3 regions of the Streptomyces sp. NPDC059255 genome follow, and region 2 is predicted to be linked to each of the others. Evidence: predicted binding sites of a transcription regulator. Region 2 holds the regulator's gene; each other region holds the start of a gene.
What was found. Region 2 encodes HrcA, which represses chaperone genes, less so after heat shock. Its sites were predicted from a motif close to TTNGCACTCNGNNNNNCNGAGTGCNAA; they were not measured.
Positions count from the first base shown of each region.

Region 1: a site for HrcA is predicted at 1,597-1,623, ahead of groL (chaperonin GroEL). Genes of this name have one in related genera too.
Region 3: a site for HrcA is predicted at 3,019-3,045, ahead of groES (co-chaperone GroES). Genes of this name have one in related genera too.

Region 1 is NZ_JBHYZP010000009.1:47,665-55,485, reverse strand. It holds gene groL (chaperonin GroEL) at 1-1,432, opposite strand, end outside; gene ACFXKG_RS14035 (cold-shock protein) at 1,856-2,059, opposite strand; gene ACFXKG_RS14030 (MoaD/ThiS family protein) at 2,419-2,694, opposite strand; gene thrC (threonine synthase) at 2,785-4,077, opposite strand; SAM riboswitch class I at 4,095-4,222, opposite strand; gene ACFXKG_RS14020 (glucosyl-3-phosphoglycerate synthase) at 4,448-5,404, shown strand; gene ACFXKG_RS14015 (hypothetical protein) at 5,449-5,607, shown strand; gene ACFXKG_RS14010 (trehalose-6-phosphate synthase) at 5,732-7,270, shown strand; gene otsB (trehalose-phosphatase) at 7,321-7,821, opposite strand, start outside.
Region 2 is NZ_JBHYZP010000015.1:83,288-91,108, reverse strand. It holds gene ACFXKG_RS19280 (tetratricopeptide repeat protein) at 1-1,251, opposite strand, end outside; gene ACFXKG_RS19275 (16S rRNA (uracil(1498)-N(3))-methyltransferase) at 1,318-2,067, opposite strand; gene ACFXKG_RS19270 (nitronate monooxygenase) at 2,064-3,143, opposite strand; gene dnaJ (molecular chaperone DnaJ) at 3,391-4,527, opposite strand; gene hrcA (heat-inducible transcriptional repressor HrcA) at 4,528-5,544, opposite strand; gene ACFXKG_RS19255 (MBL fold metallo-hydrolase) at 5,744-6,526, shown strand; gene ACFXKG_RS19250 (DUF3097 domain-containing protein) at 6,560-7,414, shown strand; gene hemW (radical SAM family heme chaperone HemW) at 7,501-7,821, opposite strand, start outside.
Region 3 is NZ_JBHYZP010000006.1:218,362-226,182, forward strand. It holds gene ACFXKG_RS11430 (SAM-dependent methyltransferase) at 1-1,294, opposite strand, end outside; gene ACFXKG_RS11435 (polysaccharide deacetylase family protein) at 1,377-2,447, shown strand; gene ACFXKG_RS11440 (hypothetical protein) at 2,444-2,938, shown strand; gene groES (co-chaperone GroES) at 3,192-3,500, shown strand; gene groL (chaperonin GroEL) at 3,603-5,228, shown strand; gene ACFXKG_RS11455 (SDR family oxidoreductase) at 5,390-6,163, opposite strand; gene ACFXKG_RS11460 (MOSC domain-containing protein) at 6,265-6,939, opposite strand; partial or broken gene ACFXKG_RS11465 (LysR substrate-binding domain-containing protein) at 7,061-7,423, shown strand; gene ACFXKG_RS11470 (WhiB family transcriptional regulator) at 7,532-7,821, opposite strand, start outside.

The DNA.
Region 1 (7,821 bases), on a different contig from region 2:
CGGCGTTCAGGCCGTGACCGACCGTCAGGTTGCGGACCTTCTCGACGACGACGCCGCCCTCAAGACCAGCGTTGACGGCGATCTGCTTGAGCGGAGCCTCCAGCGCGAGCTTGACGGCCTGCGCGCCGGTCGCCTCGTCGCCCGTCAGCTCGAGCTTCTCGAAGACCGAGGCAGCCTGGAGCAGAGCCACGCCACCACCGGCGACGATGCCCTCCTCGACGGCGGCCTTGGCGTTGCGCACCGCGTCCTCGATGCGGTGCTTGCGCTCCTTGAGCTCGACCTCGGTCGCGGCGCCGGCCTTGATGACGGCTACGCCGCCGGCCAGCTTCGCGAGGCGCTCCTGGAGCTTCTCGCGGTCGTAGTCCGAGTCGCTGTTCTCGATCTCGGCGCGGATCTGGCTGACCCGTCCCGCGACCTGGTCGCTGTCGCCGCCACCGTCGACGATGGTCGTCTCGTCCTTGGTGATGACGACGTTGCGGGCGCGGCCGAGCAGGTCGAGACCGGCGTTCTCCAGCTTGAGGCCGACCTCCTCGGAGATGACCGTGCCGCCGGTGAGGATGGCGATGTCGTTCAGCATCGCCTTGCGGCGGTCACCGAAGCCCGGAGCCTTGACGGCGACGGACTTGAAGGTGCCCTTGAGCTTGTTGACGACCAGGGTCGACAGGGCCTCGCCCTCGACGTCCTCGGCGATGATCAGCAGCGACTTGCCGGACTGGATGACCTTCTCCAGCAGGGGAAGGAGGTCCTTCACGCTGCCGATCTTGGAGTTGGCGATCAGGATGTACGGGTCGTCGAGCGACGCCTCCATACGCTCCATGTCCGTGGCGAAGTACGCCGAGATGTAGCCCTTGTCGAAGCGCATGCCCTCGGTGAGCTCAAGCTCAAGTCCGAAGGTCTGCGACTCCTCGACGGTGATGACGCCTTCCTTGCCGACCTTGTCCATCGCCTCGGCGATGAGCTCGCCGATCTGCGTGTCAGCGGCGGAGATGGAGGCCGTCGAAGCGATCTGCTCCTTGGTCTCCACGTCCTTGGCCTGCTCCAGCAGGGCGCCGGAGACGGCCTCGACGGCCTTCTCGATGCCGCGCTTGAGGGCCATCGGGTTGGCGCCGGCCGCCACGTTGCGCAGGCCCTCGCGGACGAGCGCCTGGGCGAGGACGGTCGCGGTGGTCGTACCGTCACCGGCGACGTCGTCCGTCTTCTTGGCGACTTCCTTGACCAGCTCGGCGCCGATCTTCTCGTACGGGTCCTCGAGCTCGATCTCCTTGGCGATGGAAACACCATCGTTGGTGATCGTGGGGGCGCCCCACTTCTTCTCGAGGACGACGTTGCGGCCCTTGGGACCAAGGGTGACCTTGACGGCGTCGGCGAGCTGGTTCATCCCGCGCTCGAGACCGCGCCGTGCCTCCTCGTCGAACGCGATGATCTTGGCCATGTGAAGTGGTCCTCCCGGACGGATGGGGTCTCCCCTGCTCGAACGCAGTTGAGAGCTTGGGGAAGGATTGCTCCGGACCGCGCTGGCGCCCGCGACGGACGGCCTGAGAGTCGCTGGTTCCTTGCCCCACCGACTCTTCGGGCCTCACCGACCCGGTCCTTAAGTTGTCACTCTCACTCGCAGAGTGCTAACGCCAATAATTAGCACTCGACCCATGAGAGTGCAAGCGCCTACAGGGGTCATCGAGGGGTGGCGGGTGGGCGCAAGGGCCTGAGGACTTCGCCCCCGGAGCCGACCGGAGCCGAGGGGACACGCATGAGGGGCCCGTATCCCGGTGCGGGATACGGGCCCCTCATGCGTGAGTGGGTGCAGAGTGCGTACTGACTGCGTACGTGAGTGCGTCGGTGGCCGATCGCGCCGGGATCAGACGGCGAGCTTGACCATGTCCGCCTGCGGACCCTTCTGGCCCTGCGAGATCTCGAACTCCACTCGCTGACCTTCTTCAAGGGTGCGGTAACCGTCCATCTGGATCGCGCTGTAGTGGACGAATACATCCGCACCACCGTCGACCGCGATGAAGCCGTAGCCCTTCTCCGCGTTGAACCACTTGACGGTGCCCTGAGCCATGCCAACTCCCCTATTACTGGCCCTTGGACGGGGCCACACTTCGCGCCGGAACGCGTCGACCGCGGCTGAATGTATCTGCCCAACTGCCCTCTGCAACAGGTCAATCGGACGAGAAATCTGGGCATGGCCGAACACGCATAGTGCTGAATCCACTGCGTTCCGGGGCAAGTCGGGCCGGGCAAAGGGTACGTACACCACATACGGCGCCAGGACTTTGCCCTCATGTTGTCGCGTTCTCGCTCGCGTTGGGAGCGGGCGACGGCGGGGCGTTCCCTTACTCTACCGTGCTCAACCATGTAGAACGGCCCCCTCCGCTTCTGTCGCGGAGAGGACCGTTTCCCTTACGGAGCGCGGCTGTGTCAGCCTCCGGCGACCGCCGGGATGATGGAGATGCCCGCGCCCGCCGGGGTGGCCGTCTCCAGGCCCTGCTCGAAGCGGACGTCGTCGTCGTTCACGTACACGTTCACGAAGCGGCGCAGCTTGCCCTCGTCGTCCAGGACGCGCGCGGCGATGCCCGGGTGGCTCGTCTCCAGGGACTGGATGACCTCGGAGAGGTTCGCGCCCTCCGCGGGGACTTCGGCCTGGCCGGCGGTGTAGGTGCGGAGGATGGTGGGGATACGGACCTTGACGCTCATGATGGGACCTTTCTGCGAAGTCGGAGTCGGAGCGGGTGATCGGCCTGACGGATCACTCGGTTCGTCAGCGGGGTCAGCTTGGCCGCGTGATCAGCTCGCGGCAAGACCGGCTTCGCGGAACGCGTCGAGGCTCGGGCGGATCGTCGCCGTCGGACCGGTCGTCGGCGCCACGGCGTCCAGCGTCTTGAGCCCGTCACCGGTGTTGAGGACGACCGTGGTGAGGGCCGGGTCGAGGACGCCGGCCTCGATGAGCTTCTTCGTCACGCCGACGGTCACCCCGCCCGCGGTCTCGGCGAAGATGCCCTCGGTGCGCGCCAGCAGCTTGATCGCGTCGACGATCTGCTCGTCGTTCACGTCCTCCACCGCGCCGCCGGTGCGCCGGGCGATGTCCAGGACGTACGGTCCGTCGGCCGGGTTGCCGATCGCCAGGGACTTGGCGATGGTGTCCGGCTTCTGCGGCCGTACGACGTCGTGCCCGGCCTTGAAGGCGGTGGAGACCGGCGAGCAGCCCTCGGCCTGGGCGCCGAAGATCTTGTAGGGGCGGTCCTCGACGAGCCCCAGCCTGATCAGCTCCTGGAGCCCCTTGTCGATCTTCGTGAGCTGCGATCCGGAGGCGATCGGGATGACGATCTGGTCCGGCAGCCGCCAGCCGAGCTGCTCGCAGATCTCGTACGCGAGGGTCTTGGAGCCCTCTCCGTAGTACGGCCGCAGGTTGACGTTGACGAAGCCCCAGCCCTCGCCCAGCGGGTCGCCGATGAGCTCGGAGCAGAAGCGGTTGACGTCGTCGTAGTTGCCCTCGATGCCGACCAGGTCGCCGCCGTACACCGCGGCCATGACGACCTTGCCCTGCTCCAGGTCGTGCGGGATGAACACGCAGGAGCGGAAACCGGCGCGGGCCGCCGCGGCGCCGACGGCGCCCGCGAGGTTGCCGGTGGAGGAGCAGGAGAGGGTGGTGAAGCCGAAGGCGCGCGCGGCCTCGACGGCGATGGCGACGACGCGGTCCTTGAAGGAGTGCGTCGGGTTGCCGGAGTCGTCCTTGATGTGGAGCGAGCCGGTGATGCCCAGCTCACGGGCGAGGTTGTCGGCCTTGACCAGCTTCGTGAAACCCGGGTTGATGTTGGGCTTCGAGGCGACGTCCGCGGGGACGGGCAGCAGCGGCGCGTACCGCCAGATGTTGTCCGGGCCCTCGGCGATGCGCTTCTTCAGCTCTTCGGGGTCCCCGCTCGGCAGGTCGTACGCGACTTCGAGCGGCCCGAAACAGCTCGCACAGGCGAAGATGGGGCCGAGGTCGAAACGCTCTCCGCATTCGCGGCACGAGAGCGCGGCGGCGGGTCCGAGGTCGACGGTCGCGTCGGTACCGCTCCGGACGGTCTGCACAGCCATGATGGCGAGGCCCTTTCTCCTCATCTTCCTCGCGACGTACTTCGCCACAAGACGGAATTGGCACCTTCCCCACCGTGACCTCATGGTCGGCGGGAGGGTTGCCGGGACTTCAACGGGCCGTTCCCTCAGTCCCTCTGGATGAGCGCTATGACGCCGGAGCCTTGGTCCGGTGTGTTTGTTCACGTGCTGACCCCGGCATGCCGTGGTCATTCGCGTTGTTCAAGACTGTAACCGAAGGGGCGGAGGGTTGAGATAGTCGTCCGCACCGCGAGATGGATCACGTTGCGGCATGTACGCCGGCGTGCGTGCCGACGTACGAGCCATGAGACATCACGCACCTGACAGAGAACGCGCGCAGGGAGTACCGAACGTGCTGGAAGAGGTGGAGCACTGGCTGACCAGGCGTTCCTGGTCGGCGGGGGACCGTACGCTCGACCGGCTCCTGGCGGCGAAGGCGGCACGCGGCGCCACGGTGAGCGTGGTCCTGCCGGCGCTCGACGAGCAGGAGACGGTCGGCGCGATAGTCGCCGTCATCCGGCGCGAGCTGATGGAGCGGGTCCGGCTGGTCGACGAGCTGGTGGTGATCGACTCCGGCTCCGCCGACCGTACGGCCGAGGTCGCCGCGGCGGCGGGCGCGCGGGTCGTCCACCGGGACACGATCCTGCCGCGGCTGCCCGCGCTGCCCGGCAAGGGCGAGGTGCTGTGGCGGTCGCTGCTGGTGACGCGCGGTGACATCGTGTGCTTCGTCGACGCCGATCTGCGGGAGTTCTCGCCGGACTTCGTCTCGGGGATCGTGGGCCCGCTGCTCACCGAGCCCGAGGTGCAGTTCGTGAAGGCGATGTACGACCGCCCGCTGCGCCAGGGGCCGGCGCCGGAGGCCGGCCAGGGCGGGCGGGTGACCGAGCTGGTGGCGCGCCCGCTGCTCAACCTGCACTGGCCCCGGCTGGCGGGCTTCGTCCAGCCGCTGGGCGGGGAGTACGCGGCGCGCCGCTCGCTGCTGGAGCGGCTGCCCTTCCCGGTGGGGTACGGCGTGGAGCTGGGCCTGCTGGTGGACGCGCTGCACACGGTGGGGCTCGACGCGCTGGCCCAGGTGGACGTGGGCGTACGGCTCCACCGCCACCAGGACGACCGGGCGCTGGGGCGGATGGCCGCGGCGATCTACCGTACGGCGCAGCTGCGGCTCCAGCGGGGCCATCTCGTACGGCCGCTGCTGACGCAGTTCGAGCGGGGTGAGGACGGCTTCGTACCGCGGACGCACACGGTGGACACGGAGGAGCGCCCGCCGATGCGGGAGATCGCGGAGTACACGGCCGGACGCGCGGCGTAACGTCGGATCATCTCACTATTTGCCTACATTGCTCCCTCATGGGAATGAATCGCACGTTTTCGGGGGCTTCGGAACTCACGTGGGTGGTGCTGGCACAGGTCGGCACCACGGCCGAGCGGCTGTGGCTGCTGGGCGGGATGGCGTTCGCGCTGACGGGCGCGGGGGTGGTCGCGCTGGCCGCCGCGCGCGGGAGGCGCGACTAGAGAGCCCGCCGGGTGCCCTCCGGGCGGCCTCCGGGCGGCTTCCGAGCGGGGGAGGCTCCCGGGGCCGGGTACGTCACACGAGCCGTACGTTTGAGCGTTTCCGGGACGGGCTAGGTTTCGCGACATGGTTACCGAGCCGTCAGAAGCTTCCGGCACCCCCGCGCCCGCCCGTGTCCTCGTGGCCTCCAACCGCGGCCCCGTCTCGTACACGCGGCGCGACGACGGGACGCTGGAGGCCCGGCGCGGCGGCGGCGGACTGGTGTCGGGGCTGTCGGCCATCGGCTCGGACGACGACGCCCTCTGGGTGTGCGCGGCGCTCGGCGAGGGCGACCGGGAGGCCGTGCGGCGCACGGAGGGCCGCCTCGACCCGGCCGACACGGGCGGGCAGCGGGTACGGATGCTGGGCATCGAGCCCGAGGTGTACGCCGCCGCGTACAACGACGTCGCCAACTCCACGCTCTGGTTCGTCCACCACATGCTCTACCAGACCCCCCTGGAGCCGTCCTTCGGCCCGGAGTTCCGCGAGCGGTGGGCGGCGTACGAGACGTACAACCGCGCCTTCGCCGAGGCGCTGGCGCAGGAGGCGGCCGAGGGCGCGGCGGTCCTCGTGCAGGACTACCACCTGGCGCTGGTCCCGGGGATGCTCCGGGCGCTCCGCCCCGACCTCAGGATCGGGCACTTCTCACACACCCCGTGGGCGCCGCCGGAGTACTTCCGGCTGCTGCCCGACGACATCGCGGAGCGGCTGCTGCTGGGCCTGCTCGGCGCCGACCGGCTGGGCTTCCTGACCCGGCGGTGGGCCGGGGCGTTCAAGGAGTGCGCCCGCGCCGTGCTGGCGGGCCGCGGGCTGACGGCGCACTGGCCCGAGGACGGCGCCGTGGACGGCGGGCCGCCGTACCTCACTTACCCGCGCGCCGGTGACGGCCCGGCGGACGGCCGGACCTACCTCGCGGTCCACGGGCTGGGCGCGGACGGCGACTTCCTGCGCGAGCGCGCGCACCGCCCGGACGTGGCCGAGCGGATGGTGACCCTGCGCGAGCAGATCGGCCGGACGGCGGACGGGGCCGACCGGAAGACGATCGTCCGGGTGGACCGTACGGAGCTGTCCAAGAACATCGTCCGGGGCCTGCTCGCCTACCGGCAGCTCCTGCTCGACCACCCCGAATGGCGCGAGCGTGTGGTCCACGTCGCCTTCGCGTACCCCTCCCGGCAGGACCTGGCGGTCTACCGCGACTACACGGCGGAGGTCCGGCGGACCGCCGACGCGGTCAACGCGGAGCTGGGCACGCCCGGCTGGACCCCGGTCGTGCTGCACGTCCTCGACGACTTCGCCCGCTCCCTGGCCGCGTACCGCCTGGCCGACGTGGCGCTGGTCAACCCCATCCGCGACGGCATGAACCTGGTCGCGAAGGAGATCCCCGTCCTCTCGGAGCGCGCCTGCGCGCTGGTCCTCTCCCGGGAGGCGGGCGCCTGCGCGGAGCTGGGCGAGGACGCGCTGGTGGTGAACCCGTACGACATCGGCGCGACGGCCGACGCCCTCCACGAGGCCCTGACCATGCCCGCCGCCGACCGCGCGGACCGCGCAAAGCGCCTGGCCGCTGCGGCGACGGCCCTGCCGCCGCAGCGCTGGTTCCTGGACCAGCTGGAGGCGCTGCGGGCCTGAGGCCCCGCTCCGCCCATGGACCTCAGCCCACGGGCCTCAGCTCACGGTCCTCAGTCCATGGACGGAACCAGAGCGGCCAGGAAGTCAGCCAGGGCCGCCGGGCCCGGGAGGACGAGGTCGGCGCGTTCGGCCAGTTCGGGGACTTCGGTGCCGCTGGCGATCAGCAGGCCCGGGTGGCCCTCCGAGCGGAGCTTCTCGACGGCCGCGTAGGCCGGCAGGTCGCCCAGGTCGTCGCCCGCGTACAGGACGGTCTCGGCGCCCACCTCGCGGACGTACTCCAGCAGCGCCACGCCCTTGTCGACGCCCGGCGGGCGCAGCTCCAGGACCATGCGGCCCGGTTCGACGATCAGGCCGTGGCGCGCGGCGAGTTCGGCGAGGGGGTCGCGCAGCGCCTCGAAGGCCGCCTGGGGGTCGGTGGCGCGGCGGGTGTGGACGGCGACCGCCCGGCCCTTCTCCTCGATCCAGGTGCCGCGCCAGGCACTGAACTGTTCGAGGAAGCCGGGGAGTTCGGCACGTACCGCCGCGACGCCCTCGTGCGGGGCGGGGGCGTG
Region 2 (7,821 bases):
CTCCGTGGACGGCCGTACCGCCTTCGCCGCCGCCAGCAGATCCGCCATGTTGATCATGCGTACGGTGCCGGTGCGGGCCGAGTCGAGCAGCGCGGTCTCCGAGGCGGACTCGCAGAGGTGGGCGAGGTCGGCGCCGGAGAACTCCTCGGTGATCTTGACCAGCTTGCCCAGGTCGACCGATTCGATGGGCCGGTCGCGCAGGTGGTACCGGAGGATCGCCTCACGCGCGGGCGCGTCGGGCGGCAGGACCAGCAGGGTGCGGTCGAGCCGGCCCGGGCGGCGCAGCGCGAGGTCCACGTCCCAGGGGACGTTGGTGGCGGCGAGCACGAACACGCCCTCGTTGGCGGCGCTTTCGACCCCGTCGAGCTCGGTGAGGAGCTGGTTGACGGTGTTCCGCATCCCGCTGTGGTGCGTGCGGCTGCGCTTGGCGCCGAGGGCGTCCAGTTCGTCGAGGAAGACCACACAGGGCGCCTGTCGGCGGGCCGTCTCGAAGATCTCGTGCATGTTGCGCTCGGAGTTGCCGGTCCACATGTCGAGCACGTCGTTGACGGACACGGAGAGGAAGTTGGCGCCGAGTTCGCCCGCGACGGCCCGTGCGATGAACGTCTTGCCGCAGCCGGGCGGCCCGTAGAGCAGCAGTCCGCCGCGCAGGCTCTTGCCGAACAGCCTGCGCAGTTCGGGGTTGCGCAGGGGCGCGAGGAAGGCGGCCTCAAGGCGCTCCTTGACCTCGCGCATCCCGCCGACATCGGCGAGCCGGAGCGCACCGGGCGCGTCCACGTCCCAGGCGGAGACGGAGCCGGCGTCCCCGCCGCCGTCGGCGGAGAGCGGGTCCTCGCGCGCCGGCCCCGGGGCGGCGTCCGCGGGCGCGACGAAGCGGGGCGGAACGGCGTCCCCGACCTCCTGCTCGGCCGACTTCCAGTCGAAGGGCGGCGGAACAGATGGTGCCGGTGCCGGTGGTGACGCGGGTGCCGCCTGCGTCACCGGCGTGACGGCCGGTACGGGTGCGACCGCCGGTACGGGTGTGACCGGTGCCGGTGGTGACGCGGGGCTGCCCATCGCACGCATCATCAGCGCCCGCGCGTCGCCGTCCCCGGGCGCCCGCTGGAGGGCGACGGCCGCCTCGGCCACCGCCTCCTCTGCCCGCCCCGCGTCGAGCAGCAGCCCCGCCAGGTGGACCCGGAGGGGGACGTCGTCGGGGGCCGCGGCCACGGCGGTCCGCAGACTGTGGATCAGAGGCGACTCGTGGGACATGGCGCCACCCTACGGAGCAGCACTGACAATCCGCCCACGGGGTACCGCACTTCTGACGGAGTACGGTCAGGACCAGCGGCCCGTACGGCCCATCAGCAGCGCCGTGGCCGCCGTGCCCGCGGTGGAGGTGCGCAGCACGCTGGGGCCCAGCCGGTACGGCCGCGCCCCCACCGCCGCGAAGGCCGTCAACTCCTCCGGCGACACGCCCCCTTCGGGGCCCACCACCAGCACGATCGAGCCCGTTCCCGGCAGTTCGGCGGTGGCCAGCGCGGCGCTGTCCGCCTCCCGGTCCTCGTGCAGGACGGCCGCGAGGTCCGCCGTGGCGAGCAGCGCGGCGACCTGCTTGGTGGTCATGGCGCCCGCGACCTCGGGGAAGCGCACCCGGCGCGACTGCTTGCCCGCCTCGCGCGCGGTGGCCCGCCACTTGGCGAGCGCCTTCACGCCCCGCTCGCCCCGCCACTGGGTGACGCAGCGCGCAGCGGCCCACGGGACGATGGCGTCGACGCCGGTCTCCGTCATGGTCTCGACGGCCAGTTCGCCCCGGTCGCCCTTGGGCAGGGCCTGGACGACGGTGATGTGCGGGGTCTCCGGCGGTTCCTCCGTCACCGAGCTGAGTTCGACGACCAGCCGGTCCTTGCCCTCGGCCGCCAGCACCACGCAGTCGGCCCACCGGCCGGTGCCGTCGGTCAGGACGACGTCCTCGCCGGGCCGCATGCGCTTCACCGAGACGGCGTGCCGCCCCTCGGGCCCGTCCAGCACGAACCTCTCGCTGTGCCCGGGGCCGAAGCCGTCCACGACGAAGACGGGTGCGGTCACGGCGCGCTGCCCAGGCCGGGCATGAACGAGGCGCGGGTCGCGTCGAGTTCGCCCGCGAGGACCTCGACCAGCTTCCCGGCGGGCAGTTCGCGCGCCATCCGGTGGCCCTGGCCCGCCCAGAGGGCCATGCCCTGCGCGTCGCCCACCTTGGCGGCGGCCTTGCGCAGCCCGGAGGTGAGGTGGTGGACCTCGGGGTAGGCGGGCGGGGCGTACGGGCCGTGTTCGCGCATGAAGCGGTTGACGAGCCCGCGCGCGGGGCGGCCGGAGAACGCCCGGGTCAGCTCGGTCCGTACGAAGAGCGGGTTGGTCATGGCCTGCTTGTGCAGGGCGTTGGCCCCGGACTCCGGGCAGACCAGGAAGGCGGTGCCGAGCTGTGCCGCGTCGGCGCCCGCCGCGAGTACGGCGGCGATCTGACCGCCGCGCATGAGGCCGCCCGCGGCGATGACCGGCAGCTCGACGGCCTCCCTGACCTGTGCGACCAGCGAGAGGAGCCCGAGGCCCGCGCCGTCGGTGGCGGGGTCGTCACGGTGAGTCCCCTGGTGGCCGCCGGCTTCGATGCCCTGCACACAGACGGCGTCGGCGCCGGACCACTGGGCGGTCTGGGCCTCCTCGGGCGTGGTCACGGTGACGACGGTGTACGTACCGACGCCCGCGAACGAGTCGAAGGTCGTCCTGGTCGGGCACCCGAAGGTGAAGGAGACGACCGGCACCGGGTCGTCGAGCAGGATGGCGAGCTTGGCCTCGTACGCGTCGTCCCACCCGGTCTCGGGGTCGCCGAGCGGGGTCTCGTACCAGGTGGCCTCACCGGCGAGCTGGTTACGGTAGACCTCGACGGCGGCGCGGTCGGCGTAGCGCGCCTGCGGCATGAAGAGATTGACGCCGAAGGGCCGGCCGGTGAGACCCCGGATCTGCTTGATCTCTTCGTACATGCCGTCGACCGTCTTGTAGCCGGCGGCGAGGAACCCGAGACCTCCGGCCTCGGAGACGGCCGAGGCGAGCTGCGGGCAGGACGCGCCGCCCGCCATGGGGGCCTGCACGATCGGATACCGGCAGAGATCGGTCAGTGCGGAGGACATGCAGGCATGGTGCCATGTCAGCCACGGCACCTCCGAATCGGCACCGCACCAGGCGTGACGCCGGGTCCGGAGGCCACCCCCGGCCCCCGGCCCGAACGAACCGCGCGCTGCCCGTTGAGGCAACCTTCGAAGGGCCCGCCTACCGCCCGTTGAACGCTGCCTTCGGGGGCGAGAACAGCCCCTGCCGCCCTGGCCGACCGCGCCCGCCCGGGGGCAAACCCCCGGGCGGGCGGCCGGACAAGCCCGCCTACCGCCCGTTGAACGCGTCCTTCAGACGCGAGAACAACCCCTGCTGCCCTGGCTGGAACTGGCCCGTGGGCCGTTCCTCGCCGCGGAGCTGGGCCAGTTCGCGCAGCAGGCGCTCCTGCTCCGGGTCCATCTTCGTCGGGGTCATCACCTCGACGTGGACGATCAGGTCGCCCCGGCCACCGCCGCGGAGGTGCGTGATGCCGCGGCCGTGCAGCGGGATCGACTGGCCGGACTGCGTGCCGGGCCGTACGTCGATCTCCTCCACGCCGTCCAGCGTCTCCAGCGGGCACTTCGTGCCCAGCGCCGCCGCGGTCATCGGGATCGTCACCGTGCAGTGCAGATCGTCGCCGCGCCGCTGGAACGTCGCGTGCGGGACCTCGTGGATCTCCACGTACAGGTCACCGGCGGGGCCGCCGCCCGGGCCGACCTCGCCCTCGCCCGCGAGCTGGATCCGGGTGCCGTTGTCGACGCCCGCGGGGATCTTGACCGTGAGCGTACGGCGGGAGCGGATCCGGCCGTCGCCCGCGCACTCGGGGCAGGGCGTCGGCACGACCGTACCGAAGCCCTGGCACTGCGGGCAGGGCCGCGAGGTCATGACCTGGCCCAGGAAGGAGCGGGTGACCTGCGACACCTCACCGCGGCCGCGGCACATGTCGCAGGTCTGGGCGGAGGTGCCGGGCGCGGCGCCCTCGCCCGAGCAGGTCGTGCAGACGATCGCCGTGTCGACCTGGATGTCCTTGGTCGTGCCGAAGGCCGCCTCGTTGAGGTCGATCTCCAGCCGGATCATCGCGTCCTGGCCGCGCCGCGTCCGCGAGCGCGGGCCGCGCTGCGACGCCGTACCGAAGAACGCGTCCATGATGTCCGAGAAGTTGCCGAAGCCGCCGGCTCCGAACCCTCCCGCGCCGCCGCCCCCGTTGGAGGACAGCGGGTCGCCGCCGAGGTCGTAGACCTGCTTCTTCTGCGGGTCCGACAACACCTCGTACGCGGCGTTGATCTCCTTGAAGCGCTCTTGCGTCTTGGGATCGGGATTGACATCCGGGTGCAGCTCGCGCGCGAGTCTGCGGAATGCCTTCTTGATCTCGTCCTGAGATGCGTCGCGGCGCACGCCGAGTACGGCGTAGTAGTCCGTGGCCACTTACGACTCCGCCAGGATCTGTCCGACGTAACGTGCCACTGCGCGTACCGCTCCCATCGTTCCGGGGTAGTCCATGCGGGTCGGTCCGACCACGCCGAGTTTGGCGACTGCCTCGTCGCCCGAACCGTAGCCGACCGCGACGACGGACGTGGAGTTGAGGCCCTCGTGGGCGTTCTCGTGCCCGATACGTACGGTCATGCCGGGGTCCGCGGCCTCGCCGAGCAGCTTGAGGAGCACCACATGCTCCTCCAGCGCCTCCAGCACCGGCCGGATGGTCAGAGGAAAGTCGTGTCCGAAGCGGGTGATGTTGGCGGTTCCGCCGATCATCAGCCGCTCCTCGGTCTCCTCGACCAGGGTTTCCAGCAGGGTCGCGAGAACCGCCGACACGGTCCCCCGGTCCTCCTGCTCGAAGGAGTCGGGCAGGTCCTGCACGAGTTGCGGGACGTCCGTGAAGCGGCGTCCGACGATCCGGCTGTTGAGCCGGGCCCGCAGATCGGCGAGAGAGGTCTCGCCGAACGGCGCGGGGCAGTCGACCAGGCGCTGCTCGACCCGTCCGGTGTCCGTGATCAGGACGAGCATCAGCCGGGCGGGCGCGAGCGCCAGCAGCTCCACGTGCCGCACCGTCGAACGGGTCAGCGAGGGGTACTGGACGACGGCCACCTGCCGGGTGAGCTGCGCGAGCAGCCGCACCGTACGGCCCACGACGTCGTCGAGATCCACGGCGCCGTCCAGCAGGTTCTGGATGGCGCGGCGCTCCGGCAGGGACAGGGGCTTGACCCCGGCCAGCCGGTCGACGAAGAGGCGGTAGCCCTTGTCGGTCGGGATGCGCCCGGCGCTGGTGTGCGGCTGGGCGATGAAGCCCTCGTCCTCCAGCACCGCCATGTCGTTGCGCACGGTCGCCGGGGAGACACCCAGTTTGTGCCGCTCGGTGAGTGCCTTGGAGCCGACGGGCTCCTCGGTGCCGACGTAGTCCTGGACGATCGCGCGCAACACCTCGAGTCTGCGTTCGCTGAGCATGGCGCACACCTCCCGATGTCGTCCGTCGTCCTTCGCCCGCCGCGGCGCTCATTGGCACTCGTTCCTGCGGAGTGCCAGCGCTCCCGGTTCAGTGTACGGCCGTAAGGCGTATCCCGAGCAAGAGCGGCCGACCAGGCTACCCGGCGGATCCGGGCGGATCCCGGCGCCGGATGTCAGTGCTCTCCCGTAGCGTCCCGGTATGGACGTCCGTTGGGAAGAGTACGGGTGGGAGCGGCTGGCCCCCGGAGTGGGCCGCAGACGCCTGCCGGGGTGGGACGCGACCGTCGGTCTGGTGGCCGGGGAGCGGGGCGCGCTGCTCTACGACACGGGGTCGACGCTGCGGGAGGGCGCCGAACTCCGGGCGCAGACGCGGGCGCTGCTCGGCGGCCGGCGCGTGACGCATGTCGCATTCAGCCATCCGCATTTCGATCATGTGCTCGGGGCGGCGGCGTTCTCCGGGGTGGCGGTCTACGGGGCGGTGGGGACGGCGGAGCTGCTGTCCGGGGGCGGCGCGGGCCGCCCCGCCGGGAGCCTCTACGAGGAGGCTGTGCGGGAGGGTGTCGCGGAGGCGGAGGCGGCCGAGGCGGTGGACCTGCTGGTACGGCCGGGGCACGCGGTGTGCGGGGAGCTGACGCTGGACCTGGGCGGCGGGCGGCGGGTGCTGCTGGCGAACGTCGGCCCGGGGCACACCGCGCACGACCTGGCGCTGCTGGTGCCGGGGGCGGAGGCGGGCGGGGAGCCTCCCGGCGCCCCGGCGGTGGTCTTCTGCGGGGACCTGGTGGAGGAGTCGGGCGAGCCTCAGGCGGGCCCCGACGCGGTCCCGGCGCGCTGGCCCGCCGCCCTGGACCGGCTGCTGGCGCTGGGCGGCGGGGACGGGGCGGTGTACGTACCGGGGCACGGGGCGGTGGTGGACGCGGCGTTCGTACGGGCGCAACGGGACGCGCTGGCGGCGCGGTTCGGCGGGTCGGGGCCGCCCGCGTAGCCCGGCGGGCGACCCCCGCATATCGTCGTGCGCATGCGCAGCTACAGCCCCGATCTGACGCCCCCGTGGAAGAAGTCCACGCCCGCGCCGGAGGTCCCCGCCGAACCCGATCTGGTGGTCGAGGAGGTGACGACGGGCTTCTGCGGTGCGGTGATCCGCTGCGAGAAGACCGCCGAGGGGCCGACGGTCACGCTGGAGGACCGGTTCGGCAAGCACCGGGTCTTCCCGATGGTGGCGCGCGGCTTCCTGCTGGAGGGCCGGCCGGTGACGCTGGTCCGCCCTCGGCCGGGCGGCCCGGGCGGGGGCGCCGCGCGTCCGGCCGCCCCGGCCCGTACGGCCTCGGGCTCGGTCGCGGTGCCGGGCGCCCGGGCGCGGGTGGCCAGGGCGGGCCGGATCTATGTGGAGGGGCGGCACGACGCGGAGCTGGTGGAGAAGGTCTGGGGCGACGATCTGCGCATCGAGGGCGTGGTCGTGGAGTACCTGGGCGGTATCGACGATCTCCCTGCGGTGGTGGCGGAGTTCGGCCCCACGCCGGACGCGCGGCTCGGCGTGCTGGTCGACCATCTCGTGCCCGGCTCGAAGGAGTCCCGTATCGCGGCGGCGGCGGGCGGCGCGGATGTCGCGGACGTCTTGGTGCTGGGCCACCCGTACATCGACGTCTGGGAGGCGGTGAAGCCGTCCTCGGTGGGCATCGGGGCCTGGCCGAAGGTGCCGAGGGGCGAGGACTGGAAGACGGGCGTGTGCGAGGCGCTGGGCTGGCCCGCGAACACGGGGGCGGCGTGGCAGGCGATCCTGTCCCGCGTGCACTCCTACCGGGACCTGGAGCCGGCGCTGCTGGGCCGGGTGGAGGAGCTGATCGACTTCGTCACGGTCGGCGGGGCGGCCTGAACGGCTGGGGCGGGGCGGCCTGAGCGGCCGCGCCCGCGATCCGCACCCGCAATCCGCAATCCGCAGCGGTTCACCCTGGCGGGTGATCAGTCCACCAGGTCCCTGACGACGGCGTCCGCCAAGAGGCGGCCCTTCAGCGTCAGCACCGCGCGACCCGTCTCGTACGGCTCCCGCGCGAGCAGTCCTTCGGAGAGGGCGCGGGCGGCGGCGGTCAGGCCGGCCGGGCGGAGGAGGGACAGGGGGCAGCCGTCGGCCAGGCGCAGTTCCAGCAGGACGCGCTCCACCCTGCGGTCCTCGTCGGTGAGGAGTTCGCGGCCCGCGCCCGGGGAGCGGCCCTCCGCGAGGGCCTGGGCGTACGCGCCGGGGTGCTTCACGTTCCACCAGCGCACACCGCCGACGTGGCTGTG
Region 3 (7,821 bases), on a different contig from region 2:
CGGGGGCGCCGGCCGGGTGGCCCAGGAGCATGGTCGGGGCGCCTGCCACGCGGGTCAGGAAGACCGTGGCCGTGTGCGGGCCCTTGAGCTTGAGGCGGCGGCGCAGCTCCTCCGGTTCCACCGCCGAGCCGCGCTTCTTCACGGTCAGGACGCCCACCTCGCGGGCGCGCAGCAGGGCCTTCAGCTTCTTGAGGTTGAAGGGGAGTTCGTCGGTGATCTCGTAGGCAGTGGCGTACGGGGTGGGGCGCGGCTCGTCGGCGGTGACGTACGCGATCGTCTCGTCGATCAGCCCCCCGTTCAGCTCCTCGGCGACCTCCGCGACGAGATGGGCCCGGATGACGGCGCCGTCCGGCTCGTACAGGAAGCGGCCGACCGGGCGGACGGGCGGGTCGGGCAGGCCGCGTCCCGCGAGGGTGATGGGGGCGGTGGGGGAGCCGGTGGTCGTGCGGGGGGAGAGGAGGGTGGCGCGGCGGAGGCCAGGTGTGACGGGGGCGACGGGTGCGGAGGGGGTGGGAGGTTGCGGTGTTCGCTGCCCGGCGTGCCAGAGCACCGCCTCCTTGACGTCGCCGCCGTCCGAGATCCACTCCGCCTCGAAGTCGTCCGGGACCAGCTCGTGCGGAATGCCCGGCGCGATCTTGATCGCGCCCGCGCCCACCCGCCGTACCGCCTCCACCGCCCAGGAAAGCGGCGGCGAGTACGCCTCCGGATCGAAGATCCTGCCCCGGCCGCCGCGCCGCGCCGGGTCGATGAAGAGGGTGCCGGCGCCGGTCAGGTCGTACTCCAGGACGTCCGCGCGCGTCACGGTCACGGGCGGGGCGCCGGGGGCCAGGGTGCGTACGTTCGTACGGGCCATCTCGCAGGTCAGCGGGTCGAGATCGACGGCGGAGACGGCGAAGCCCGCCCGCGCCAGTTCGATCGCGTCGCCGCCGATGCCGCAGCAGAGGTCGGTGACCCGGGGCGCGTCCCCGCCCGTCGTCGCCGCGAGGGTGCGGAACCTGGCCGCCCGGTAGGCGGCGACGGAGCCGCGCGTGGCCTGTTCGACGCCGTTCGGCGTGAAGTACATGCGGTACGCGTCCGTCGCGCCGAACTTCGCCACCGCGCGCTGGCGCAGCCGCGCCTGGGCCAGCGCCGCGGAGACCAGCTCGGCGGGGTGGTCGCGGCGCAGCCGGGTCGCGAGCGCGAGTTCGCCGGCCGGGTCGTGGTCGCGCAGCTCGGCGAGGAGGGCCTGGCCCTCGGCGGAGAGCAGCGGCGCGAGAGAAGGGGAGGCGGGGGCGCGGTCGGTCACCCGGTCCATTGTGGGCCAGGCGGGGGATGGTGCGCGCCGGGCGGCGGTGTCGGCCGGGCGGAGCCGCCGGGCGCTGACAGGATGCGGCGCCATGCAGCTAGTAAGACAAAAAGAACAAAAGGAAGTGGTAGGGGTACGGGTCACCTCGGAGGCGCCCCGGAACCTCCGGGCGTCCCGGCGGCGCGGCAAGCGGTGCGTGGCCGCCCTGGCGACGCTGCTCGTCGCCGCGATCGGCTCGGGCTGCGCCTCCGGGACCGGTGACCCGGGGCACTCCGCCTCCGCCGGGCAGGGCCGGCCCGGCGAACAGGGCGAACACGGTGAACATCGCGAACACGGCGAGCACGGCGAGCACGGCCAGGTGGCCTCCGGCGCGCCCGGCGGGCAGCAGGAGGGCGGCGCGGGGACGCTCTCGTACGCCGAGCAGACGCGCCGTACACAGGCCGCGCGCGCCGTCGCGGCGAAGAAGTGGGGACTCGCCAGTACGCCCCTGGCCGCGCCCCCCGCGCCCGCCGTCAAGCCGGAGATCACCAACCGCAAGGGCTTCGAGATCGAGGACGAGGCGGAGGGCGAGAACCTGCCGCCCGTCTTCACCACCGTCCCGGTCAAGGACCGGGTCGTCTTCCTGACGATGGACGACGGTTCGGAGAAGGACCCCGAGCTGCTGCGGATGATGACCGAGCTGAAGATCCCGTACACCGCCTTCCTCAGCGACTACGTCATCAACGACAACTACGGCTACTTCAAGCAGATGCAGGACCGCGGGGTCACCATCCAGAACCACACGCTCAACCACCCCTACCTGCCCGGGCTCTCCTACGAGGAGCAGCGCACGGAGATCTGCGACCAGCAGGACAGGCTGGGCAAGCGGTACGGGAAGCGCCCCACGCTCTTCCGGCCGCCGTACGGCAACTACAACCACGACACGCTGCGCGCCGCCAAGACCTGCGGGGTGCGGGCCGTGCCGCTCTGGACGGCCGAGGCGTACCCCGACCACATGGAGTGGCGCGAATGGGACCGGGACCTGCACCCCGGCGACATCGTCCTCACGCACTTCCGCGGCCGCGAGGACTGGAAGGGCACGATGCCCGACATGATCCGGCACGCGATGAAGGTGATCACGGACAAGGGATACGCCGTGGCCAGGCTGGAAGACTACGTATGAGACCCGGGCACCGGCTGCTGGCCGGAGTGCTGGCGGCCGGTGCCCTCCTCACCGTCGGCTGCGCGCAGTCGGTGGACCCCATCGAACGGCTCGGGCGCAAGGCGGCGCAGCGGGTCGGCCCGCGGGCGTGGCAGGCCCCGCCGATCGCGGGAGTCTCACGGGGACCCGGTGTCGCCGGTGTCCCCGGTGTCGCCGGTGTCCCCGGAATCGCCGGTGTCCCCGGAATCTCCGGTGTCCCCGGTATTCCGCGCGTGGCGGTTCCGGAGCCCGTCTCGCGTGCCGTCGTCGTACGCCGGAGCTGCGGGCGGTCCGCGCCGCCGGGGCGGGCGGGGAAGCGGTGGACGGGGAAGCGGACCGCGAAGTGCCGGGGGCCGGCCCGCCCGGCCCGTGGGGCGGCCGGTGGCGTACCCGGCACGCCGTCCCGCGCACCCGACACGCCGCCTGACGCACCCGGCGCGCGCAGGGCGCCCGACACGCCCGACACGCGCTGACCGCGCCCGAACTCGCGTCCGGAACCATGCCCTCTCCGCTTGCGTTTCCCCCTCGGGGGCTCACGCCGCGACCGTCCGTATTGGCACTCCGCTTGACCGAGTGCTAATCGCGGTCATAGTCTCAGGCCTGGCACTCCCCACTGGAGAGTGCCAAAGCGCGACTGACGGATCCGGCACCCGCGACGACGGGTCCATCTGGTCGCCACCCTCAGACAGTTAACCCCGTGAGATCTCCGAAGGGGGAGGTCGGATCGTGACGACCGCCAGCACCAAGGTTGCCATCAAGCCGCTCGAGGACCGCATTGTGGTCCAGCCGCTCGACGCCGAGCAGACCACGGCCTCTGGCCTGGTTATCCCGGACACCGCCAAGGAGAAGCCCCAGGAGGGCGTCGTCCTGGCTGTGGGCCCGGGCCGTTTCGAGAACGGCGAGCGGCTCCCGCTCGACGTTTCCGTCGGCGATGTCGTTCTGTACAGCAAGTACGGCGGCACCGAGGTGAAGTACAGCGGCGAGGAGTACCTCGTCCTCTCGGCTCGCGACGTGCTCGCGATCATCGAGAAGTAACTCACCGAAGATTTACTTTTGCTTTTGAGCTGCGCCCCTGGCCCCCCTGCGAATGCCGGGTGGACAGGGGCGCAGCTCATTTGAGAGGACAGAGAAGCTCCCATGGCGAAGATCCTGAAGTTCGACGAGGACGCCCGTCGCGCCCTCGAGCGCGGCGTCAACAAGCTTGCCGACACGGTGAAGGTGACGATCGGCCCCAAGGGCCGCAACGTCGTCATCGACAAGAAGTTCGGCGCCCCCACCATCACCAACGACGGCGTCACGATCGCCCGCGAGGTCGAGCTCGACGACCCGTACGAGAACCTCGGCGCCCAGCTCGTGAAGGAGGTGGCGACCAAGACCAACGACATCGCGGGTGACGGCACCACCACCGCCACCGTGCTGGCGCAGGCGCTGGTCCGCGAGGGTCTGCGCAACGTCGCCGCGGGTGCTTCCCCGGCCTCCCTGAAGAAGGGCATCGACGCCGCGGTCAAGGCCGTCTCCGACGAGCTGCTCGCGACCGCCCGCCCGATCGACGACAAGTCCGACATCGCCGCCGTCGCCGCGCTCTCCGCGCAGGACGAGCAGGTCGGCGAGCTCATCGCCGAGGCGATGGACAAGGTCGGCAAGGACGGTGTCATCACCGTCGAGGAGTCCAACACCTTCGGTCTGGAGCTGGACTTCACCGAGGGCATGGCCTTCGACAAGGGCTACCTGTCCCCGTACATGGTGACCGACCAGGAGCGTATGGAGGCCGTCCTCGACGACCCGTACATCCTGATCCACCAGGGCAAGATCGGTTCGATCCAGGACCTGCTCCCGCTGCTGGAGAAGGTCATCCAGGGCGGCAGCTCCAAGCCGCTGCTGATCATCGCCGAGGATGTCGAGGGCGAGGCGCTCTCCACTCTCGTCGTCAACAAGATCCGCGGCACGTTCAACGCCGTCGCGGTCAAGGCCCCCGGCTTCGGTGACCGCCGCAAGGCCATGCTCGGCGACATCGCCACCCTCACCGGTGCGACCGTCATCGCCGAGGAGGTCGGCCTCAAGCTCGACCAGGCCGGTCTGGACGTGCTGGGCTCCGCCCGCCGCGTCACCGTCACCAAGGACGACACGACCATCGTCGACGGTGCGGGTGCCGCCGACGAGATCACCGGCCGCGTCAACCAGATCAAGGCCGAGATCGAGTCCACGGACTCCGACTGGGACCGCGAGAAGCTCCAGGAGCGCCTCGCGAAGCTGGCCGGCGGCGTGTGCGTGATCCGCGTCGGCGCCGCCACCGAGGTGGAGCTGAAGGAGAAGAAGCACCGCCTGGAGGACGCCATCTCCGCGACCCGCGCCGCGGTCGAGGAGGGCATCGTCTCCGGTGGTGGCTCCGCTCTGGTGCACGCCGCCAAGGTGCTGGAGGGCAACCTCGGCAAGGAGGGCGACGAGGCCACCGGTGTCGCGGTCGTCCGCCGCGCCGTCGTCGAGCCGCTGCGCTGGATCGCCGAGAACGCCGGCCTTGAGGGCTACGTCATCACCTCGAAGGTGGCGGACCTGGACAAGGGCCACGGCTTCAACGCCTCCACCGGCGAGTACGTCGACCTGGTGAAGGCCGGCGTCATCGACCCGGTCAAGGTCACGCGCTCCGCCCTGGAGAACGCCGCGTCCATCGCCGCGCTGCTGCTCACGACCGAGACCCTGGTCGTCGAGAAGCCGGCCGAGGACGAGGCCGACGCGGGCCACGGCGGCCACGGCCACAGCCACTGACGTCCTCTGCGGCTTGACCGCCGCCGCTTTCGCGGAGGCGGTCGCCCGTCGCGGGGATTCCCCGGGCGCGGGCCGTGGTGAGAACGGACCTGAGGTGACAAGCAGCCGGGCCCGGTACCCCCTGGAGGGGCGCCGGGCCCGGCTGTCGCCGTGGTGCCATGTCACTGCGGGCCGTACTTGCGCCCCGCCTTCGAGGTGATCCCGCCGAGCAGCCCGCGCGGGGCCAGTTTCGCCGCGCCCATCAGCGCCTTGTACCGCGGATCCGGTACGGACACGGTCTTCCCGCGCGCCAGGTCCGCCAGCGCGGCCGCCACCAGCTTGTCCGCGTCCAGCCACATCCACCCCGGGATGTTGTCCGTGCCCATCCCGGCCCGGTCATGGAACTCGGTCCGCGTGAAACCGGGGCACAGCGCCATCAGCCGCACCCCCGTGCCGGCCAGATCCCGCGCCGCGCCCTGGGTGAACTGCACGACCCACGCCTTCGAGGCGCCGTACGTCCCCCGCGGCAGGAACGCGGCGACCGACGCCACATTGACGACCCCGCCCCGCCCGCGCGTCCGCATCCCCGAGACACCGGCCGACGTCAGCCGCAGCACCGCCTCGCAGTGCACCTTCAGCATCGTCAGCTCGTCCTCCATCGACACGTCGAGGAAACGGCCCTTGCTGCCGAAGCCCGCGTTGTTGACCAGCAGGTCCACCGCGTGAATGCGGTCCGAGAGCCGCTTCTCCACCGCCTCGATCCCGGCGTCCGTGGACAGGTCGGCGGTGAGCACCTCGGCCTCGATGCCGTGCAGATCGTGCAGTTCCGTCGCCTGGTCCCGCAGGCGCTCGGTGTCGCGGGCCACGAGCACGAGATTGTGCCCGTCCGCCGCCAGCCGCCGCGCGAAGGCGGCGCCGATGCCCGCCGTCGAGCCCGTAATCAGAGCAGTCGTCATACGCGCACGGTAATGCCTGTGCCAGGGCGGCCCGGGCCCCGGCGGGGCATGGGGCCTCTCGTCCGGGTCATGCCGGGCCCGCCCGAGCCGGACGGCAGGGCCTACACGAGACCGCCGTGCTTCGCCACATACGCCCGCGCGGCCCGCAACTCCTCCCCGTGCAGCGCCTCCCCGGCGGCGAGGACGCGCGGCAGCAGCTCCCGCTCCGTCGTACTCGCCCGGAACGCCAGGGCCACCGTCACCTCGTGGTCCGGCCGGTGGACCACCTCGATCGGGTCACCCGCGCGGATCTCCCCCGGAGTGATGACCCGCAGATACGCGCCCGTCACCGCCTGCCGCGTGAAGCGCCTGACCCAGCCCGCCTCGCCCAGCCACGCCTGGAACGTACGGCACGGGATCCGCCCGCTCGTCGCCTCCAGCACCACCTCGGAACCGATCCGCCAGCGCTCCCCGATCAGCGCCTCCGTCATGTCGAGGCCCGACGTCGTGAGATTCTCACCGAAACTGCCGTTGGGGAGCGTCCGCCCCAACTCCCGCTCCCAGTGGTCGAGATCCTCCCGCGCGAACGCGTACACCGCCTGGTCGCTGCCGCCGTGATGGCGCAGGTCGCAGACCGCGTCACCGGAGAGCCCGCTCGCCCCCTCGCCCTTGGGGCCCGGGTCGGCCACCCGGACGGGCCCCTCCGCCGGGCGCTTGTCGATACCCGTGAAACCGCCGGGCGCATCCGTGTACTCCACGGACTTCGGCCGTCCCACATTCACGGTCAGAAGCTTCATGGCGCCACGCTAGTCACCCCGGCTCAAGTGATCCACTCATCATGGGGCGGTATCAGTGCCGGGCTCACCGCCGCGGAGGAGGAGACGGCCGCCATCGCCGGGCTGCGCGCGGGCCGGGTAGGGGGCACGGCTCGCGGAGGCCGGCCGGGCCGCGCTCGGCGAACTCGCGGGGGAAGCGTGGATCGCGGGGTGCCCGCGCTGTCGTAGCCAACTCGTCGACGCGTGCGGGGCGGCGGGGTTCACGCCCAGGATCGACTTCGCGACCGACGACTATCCGGCCGTGATCGGGCTGGTCGCCGCGGGGCTCGGGGCGGCGATGCCGCCGGGGCCGGCGATGCGGTCGGTCCGTACGGACGGGGTGCGGGCGCCGACGGTCGAGCCGCCCGTGGAACGGGAGGTCGTCGCGCTCACGCTGCCGGACCTGGCACGGGTCCCGGCGGTCGCGGCCACGCTCGAACAGCTCACGCGCGCGGCGGCACACTGACGCGCACGGTGCGCCGTGAGCCTTCTTGAGGCGCGCGCCTCGTAGCACTGCCCCGCACGGGTACGAGAGGCGTGCAGGAACGTTTCTTCCTTTGGGTGGAGGCTGCGTTCAATCACCCTGCTGATGGCTTCCCGGCCCGGCCCCTCCGGCCTGCCCCGGCCCGGAGCCCGACGGGGCGGAGTGTGCCGTGATCAGCCGGGTGCGGGCCCGTCCCATCAGCTCTTCCCGCTCGTCCTCCGTCAGCCCGCCCCACACTCCGTACGGCTCCCGTACCGCCAGCGCGTGGGCCGCGCACTCCGCGCGGACCGGGCACCGCATGCACACCTCTTTCGCCGAGTTCTCACGCGCGCTTCGTGCCGCGCCCCGTTCCCCCTCCGGGTGGAAGAAGAGCGAACTGT